3 regions of the Clostridium gasigenes genome follow, and region 2 is predicted to be linked to each of the others. Evidence: riboswitches for the same ligand, from Rfam matches in the RefSeq annotation. Region 2 holds a riboswitch; each other region holds the start of a gene.
What was found. Region 2 has a riboswitch for lysine ahead of lysA (diaminopimelate decarboxylase). Riboswitches for the same ligand answer to the same signal wherever they lie in the genome.

Region 1: it holds a riboswitch for lysine, as region 2 does, so the genes downstream of both, J1C67_RS15905 (transporter substrate-binding domain-containing protein) here and lysA (diaminopimelate decarboxylase) in region 2, are expected to answer to the same signal.
Region 3: it holds a riboswitch for lysine, as region 2 does, so the genes downstream of both, J1C67_RS15715 (APC family permease) here and lysA (diaminopimelate decarboxylase) in region 2, are expected to answer to the same signal.

Annotation. Positions count from the first base shown of each region.
Region 1 covers NZ_CP071376.1:3,400,933-3,403,215, forward strand. Annotated here, with positions in the region: gene J1C67_RS15900 (amino acid ABC transporter permease) at 1-27, opposite strand, end outside; gene J1C67_RS15905 (transporter substrate-binding domain-containing protein) at 130-963, opposite strand; lysine riboswitch at 1,137-1,318, opposite strand; gene J1C67_RS15910 (ABC transporter permease/substrate-binding protein) at 1,545-2,283, opposite strand, start outside.
Region 2 covers NZ_CP071376.1:1,815,363-1,817,645, reverse strand. Annotated here, with positions in the region: gene lysA (diaminopimelate decarboxylase) at 1-1,077, opposite strand, end outside; lysine riboswitch at 1,314-1,480, opposite strand; gene J1C67_RS08680 (hypothetical protein) at 1,580-1,993, opposite strand; gene asnB (asparagine synthase (glutamine-hydrolyzing)) at 2,203-2,283, opposite strand, start outside.
Region 3 covers NZ_CP071376.1:3,353,888-3,356,170, forward strand. Annotated here, with positions in the region: gene J1C67_RS15715 (APC family permease) at 1-1,168, opposite strand, end outside; lysine riboswitch at 1,249-1,420, opposite strand; gene J1C67_RS15720 (LytS/YhcK type 5TM receptor domain-containing protein) at 1,681-2,283, shown strand, end outside.

The DNA.
Region 1 (2,283 bases), 1.6 Mb from region 2:
AATTTTCATTACCCACTCAAAACTCATATTTATTCTCCTTATAATAATTCCTGTAATATTCTCTACAGGAATTTGTATTTACTCTTTTTATAAAATAGACTACATACTATTTGATGTAGTCTATACTTATTAATTAGCTGCTGGTTGGTTCTTTATAGCTATATCCATAATGTCTGTACGATCTTTTTCTGAAATACCTGTTAATACTTCATTTATTTTAGATGTTAATTCACTATTTTTTGCAATACCTACCGCAATTGTTGTATCCTCATCTGATGCAACAAATTTCTCTTTAAATTCTACCATTTTAAAACTTGAGTTAGCATTTTCAGAACTAACACCTTCTGGACGTTCTGATACATATCCATCAATCATTCCTGATTGAAGGGCAACTCTCATTGTTGGGAAGTTATCCATAGCTGGTTCCTTAGACACCCCTTTAATTTGATCAATTACTGAGTAGTGGAATGTATTTAATTGAGCAGTTACTTTTGCTCCGTTAAAATCTTGGATAGAAGTAGCGCCTTCATATTTCCCACCTTTTTTAACTACCATAACCAAATCTGATTTATAATAATTATTTGAAAAATCTATTGTTTGCATACGTTCTTCTGTTGGTGACATACCTGCAATTATTCCATCTATTTTCCCTGAAAGTAATGCGGGTACAAGACCATCCCATTCAGTTTTAACTATAACTAATTCTTTTCCTAACCCATCAGCTATTTTTTTTGCAATCTCTACATCATATCCGCCTGCATATTCTGAGCTTCCTTCAATTTTAACCCCACCATTTGAATTATCCATTTGAGTCCAGTTAAATGGAGCATATCCAGCTTCAAGTCCTACTTTAAATGTTTCACCCTTTGCAGTAGTACCTCCCGACTTACTATTTGACCCACATGCTGTTAACATTGTAGCTGTTACTACAGCCATTACTATTGATAATATTCTTTTTTTCATAATTAATCCTCTCCTTCTTGTTTTTTTTATTCTACTATAGATTTAGAAAGTATATTTTCCCGCTTCTCACATGGATAATAATGTTTTTTTAGAATTTTGGGTAACAAAAAAAGACCTGAGATAAACCCAAGTCACAATATTCACAATTGCCCTTAAATCCTCTTTCTTCTCCTAAATGAGATAGCTCAACTCAATAAATCGGAAATTTATTGAGACAGTCCTGCAGTTATTTACTACAGACCCAGCAAATAATATTGAGAAATATTATAAACTTCGGCGACTTTTCCTTCTCTTTAGTATCAATGCTTCTCAAACTCCACTAAAGACTGTTAAATGTCGCGCCTCTACCTCACCTGTAAAAGCGAGGTATTATTAAATTATGATTTTAGTATATAATATTACATTATATCTGTCAACCCTTTCAGATTTTAAGTTATAACATATTAACAAGTTTATTATTTGTGTTTGTTTTTTACAAAATTATATCTTCGTATATTATATTGTTATTTGTTTTAATGTAAATTTCACTTTATCCACAAATTAATAAAGCACCTACCACAGTAAGTGCTTTATATTATTTATTATTTAATTAAACCTTCTGAGCGAAGATATTCTTTAGCAACTTGCGCAGGATCTTCGCCAAGATCATCTACTTTATAATTAAGGTCAATCATAGTTTCTTGACTTAATTTACCGGATAACATATTTAAAACTGTTTTAAGTTCAGGATACTTTTCAAGTGTTTCCATTCTTACAAGTGGAATTGCATCATAAGGTGCAAAAAAGTTTAAGTCATCTTCTAAAACCTTAAGATTAAAGGTTTTTAAAAGTCCATCAGTTGTAAAGGCATCTATAACATCAGATTCGCCATTATCAAGTGCCTTATACCTAAGAGCTCCATCAATTCCAACAATATTTTTGAAATTCAAATTGTAAACTGAAGCTAAATTTTGAAATCCATCCACTCTATTTAAAAACTCTAAGGTAGGTCCAAAAACTAATTCAGAACTTACTTTAGCCAAATCAGATATTGAAGTTATTCCATATTTATCAGCTACTTCAGGTTTCATAGCTATAGTAAAACCATTATTAAATCCCAGTGGTTCTAATAAAGTAAGCTTATGTTCTTTCTCCATAATTTCTTTTGATTTAGAATAAATAAGCTCTTTATCTACAGAGGGTTCTTGATTTAATACATTTATATATAGTGTTGCTGTATATTCAACCATAAGATCAATTTCACCAGCATAAAGCCCCTCCATAGTAACAGAACTACCAGCTAAACCTAATTTTTTTTCTACATTTAAATCAGTATGCTCT
Region 2 (2,283 bases):
ACAACATTTTCCTGCTATAGTTACCTTCTTATCTAATGTCATATTCATTTTATTTGCAATACAAGCTTCATATTTTGCACTATAAAGTGCTGGTCTAATATTATCTGTCATTCCACCATCTACTGCAACATAAGTTCTAACACCTTCTATTTCTTTAATAGCTCCAATTGTATATAATGTCATACCTGCATTTCCAACTATTGATCTACCTGGCTCTATTGTTAATATTGGTTTTTCAAGTGATAATTTTTCACATACTTCATTAACTTTATTTATAATCACTTGGCAATATTCTTCAGTGCTTCTTGGCTCATCTTCATCAGTATAATGAATTGCAAACCCGCCACCTAAATCTAATTCTGTTATTAAATGACCTGTTTCTTTCCTTATATTATCTATAAATCCAAGCATTACTTCTGCTGCATCTGCAAATGGTTCTAAATCAAATATTTGTGACCCTATATGACAGTGAACTCCTGCAAGTTCTATATTTTCTAAAGATAAAGCATGCTTTACCGCATTCATTATTGTATCTCCAACTGGCGCAAATCCAAATTTAGAATCTATTTGACCTGTTTTAATGTAATCATGAGTATGAGCTTCTATTCCCGGTGTTAATCTTAAATATATTTTTTGAATTTTATTATTTAATTTTGCTATTTTATTTAACTCTTCCATTTCATATAAATTATCAACAATAAATCTTCCAACCCCAAGTTCTACTCCTAAAGTCATTTCTGACAAAGTTTTGTTGTTACCATGGAAATAAGTCTTTTCTAGTGGAAATCCAGCTTTATAAGCCGTATATAATTCTCCACCTGAAACAATATCTAAATATAGCCCTTCTTTATTTATTAGCTTACACATTTCTACTGTAAGGAATGCTTTCCCTGCAAATGCTACTCTATTTCCTTCTTCACATTTAAAGTTTCTGTAGTATCCTTTGCATGTATCTATTAACAATTGCTCATCCATAACATAAAGAGGTGTTCCAAATTCCTTAGCTAAACTCTCTGCTTTAACACCTCCTATGTATAAATCATTTTCTTTACATTCCATTGCCCCAAATAATTTCATGATTTTTCCTCCTAATTTTTACTTTAATCATCTTAAGTCGTTATTTTTTAAGATGCCTTAAGTCCTTATTTTTTATTCTTTATTTTTTTGTAAAATAAAACACCATGGAATAATTCCATGGTGGTAGATACTATTTAAGGCTTATATGCATTTTGCTTAAAATTTTAATTTGTTCTATTTTTCTAAAAATTAATAAAATAGAATTTATCTTTGAATTAAAATATTTAAACCTAGCAAACCTCGCTAGCGCTTCACTTACGTGACAGTCATACACATATTATATGTACACCCAAAAACAAGTTTTTGCAACACTTATTTCTTCGGCCATTTTACCTTTCCTTATTAGTCTTAGCTTGCTAGCTCTTAATAAGTACTCTTTAAATATGGCACCTCTACCTTGGTAATTATCTTTTAATCTTATTATATGATACTTTACAATTTATGATACCATAATTTTCAGAAAAATCAATCTTTATCTTAGAAACAGCATCCATTTATTGTTTTACTTTCCACAATTTTTACTTGCACTAATTAAAAAGCCTATACAAGAAAATAAAATGTTTTTTAATAATAACATTGATGCATTATCTATATCAACTATATAGATATAACCTACCATTATTACTATAGTTATAGTAATTGATATTATCCCAACCACTAAATTTCTAAAAAACATAACTTTTTCGTTACAATTCGTCTTATTTTGACTACAATTTTCTAATAAGAAACCTATTATAGAAGAAAATATGGTTCTAATTGCAACTAAATTATCAACATTTTTTAAATCTGGATTAAATACAGAAAATATTATTAAACCAAAACTTAACATAGCTATAATGAATAATATTTTATAGGTTATATAGATAGATTGCCATTTTTTCAGAGAATATTCTAATCTATGCTTAATCCATTTCACCTATTAACCACCCTCTTCTTTTGTGTTTTTAAAAATTTATTTTCATTTTATATAATATGTATAGTTATTAGGATAGGTAACCACTTCTTTAATCATTTTTTTAAATTGCATTATTTATAGTTTTTTAAGATAACTTAATTAATAATAGGATTAAAGCCTAACTAAATTTATTTTAGTTAGGCTTTAATTTTTTTGAAGATGCCTTGTTTTTAAACCAGCTTAACTTTATATTCTTCTAACCAGGTGTTAATTTGAATTAAATATGCTATTAATTGTGGCCCAGTCATTAA
Region 3 (2,283 bases), 1.5 Mb from region 2:
TAAATATCCAAAATGTAAATTCCTTTGAGTCTTTAAACATTAACATAATTTCTGCTGCTGCCGTTAATAAATAAACTGGTAAAAATGATAATGTAGCCAATATTGTAATAAACGTAAATGATGAAACCATCCCTTTTTGATAATTCATAATTAATAATATATTTACTAGTATTGAACTTACTATTAATGAGTTAACTGGCGTGCCATATTTAGGATGTATTTTGCCAAAGAATTTTGGAAAGACGCCATCTTGACCTGCTGCATATGAAATACGAGCAGTTGATAATAACCAACCAATTATTGTACCTAAAATCGATACTACTATTGCTATAGTTAATATCTTGCCTACTGAAGTTCCAAGAACATTAGTCAGTATATCAGTTAAAGGTGCTTGACTTACTGCAAGCTGCTCATTTGACATAGCGCCCATGCTTACAATACTTATTACTAAATAAATCGTTGCTGCAATAATTAATCCATATATTGTGCTCTTTTTAACATTTTTTTCAGGATCCTTTATTTCTCCTGCTGTAACTGTGGCGCTTTCCATTCCTACAAAAGCCCATAAAGTGGCTGTAGCTGCTAATGGTATTGTAGAAAGTCCTTTTCCTTCTGGTAATAGTGGAATTAAATTTGAACTGTCAAAGGCGAAGAATGAAACAATAATAAAAATTGTAAAGAATCCTATTTTAAATACTGTAGCAAAACTTTGAATTTTCCCAGCTTTCTTTACTCCTACTATGTTTATTATGGTAAATGTCCATAATACTACACTTGAAAAAACAATCGCATATATAGGCTTATTTAATGCAGGCATAATTGCCGTACTATAACTTACTAGCGCTACCACGATTGCTGCATTTCCTATCCATGACCCATTCCAATATAGCCATGCACTTAAAAACCCTGCGAATTCCCCAAAGGCTTCTTTTGTATATTTATAGGCTCCTCCTGTACTTGGATACTTGGATCCTAAATTTGCAAAGGATAAAGCTATAGTTATTGATCCTAAAGTTGTTATTATCCATGCTATTATTGTAGCCATTGGTCCCGAAACCTGAGCAAGTGTAGCTGGCAACATAAAAACACCTGATCCTATCATGTTCCCACATACAAGCATAGTTGCCATAAACAGACTGATTTCCTTCTTTAAATTCTTATTTTCCATTTTGTCCTCCTTAAGTTTCAGGTAAAAAAAACAAGCTCAGAGGCTATTCTCTGAGCTTGTATAAATTCTTAAGTAACAAACACAAAGATAGCTCTCCATAAATATTATGGCAGTTTTGCATATATTTTATACAAACCCAACATATAGCCTTAAAACATTAACTATATACTTCGGCAATAATACCTTTCATATTAAATCACAGCGTTTAACTCATTAATATTACTTTTTATCATTGCAACCTCTATCTTTTCCCTATTAAATTGTTTTTTTTCTTATTTTAACATTTTTTTTATAAATGTCAAATATACCGAGTTCTAAAATAACAACTCAAATATTCTTAGGTCTTTTTGATATGCCTAACCTAGCTCATTAATGATATAATATTTTTACAGGAACTTCCCACAGACGAAATTTATTTTCTAATGCTAAGAACCTAATCAAAATCGTAGATTTTACTTATATTCTTATATACTTGAGTTTTTATAATTAATATTCTAAAAGAGAGGTATCTTATGATTAATTTATTAAACAATCTTATAAATAACTTAGGTTATTTAATATTTCTAGCTTTTATTATTTCTAATTTATCTATATTCAAGAATATAATACAAAAAAATGAATTTCAAAAATTTGATCTTATTATATTATCTATAACATTTGCCATTTTTGGGATAGTAGGCACCTATTCTGGTGTAGATGTAAATGGTGCAATAGCTAATACAAGAATCATCGGAATAATGGCTGGTGGTATATTCTGTGGCCCTTTTGTTGGTATTGTATCTGGTCTTATTGCAGGTATTCATAGGTTAACTTATGACATAGGTGGCATAACCTCTATTCCTTGTGCTTTAACTACTATTATTGCAGGCTGTTTTTCTGGTTTTATATATAAAAGATGCTTAAAATATGAAAAATGGTTTTACGGTTTAATTGGAGGAATTATTATTGAGATAATTGAAATTTTTTTAATTTTATTATTATCAAAACCTTATTCTAAGGCTTTTCATATAGTAGAAAATATATATTTGCCTATGATTTTTATAAACGCTTTAGGTACATGCCTTCTAATTTTACTAATTCAAAGGATATTTAATGAGAGAGATCAAATAGCCGCA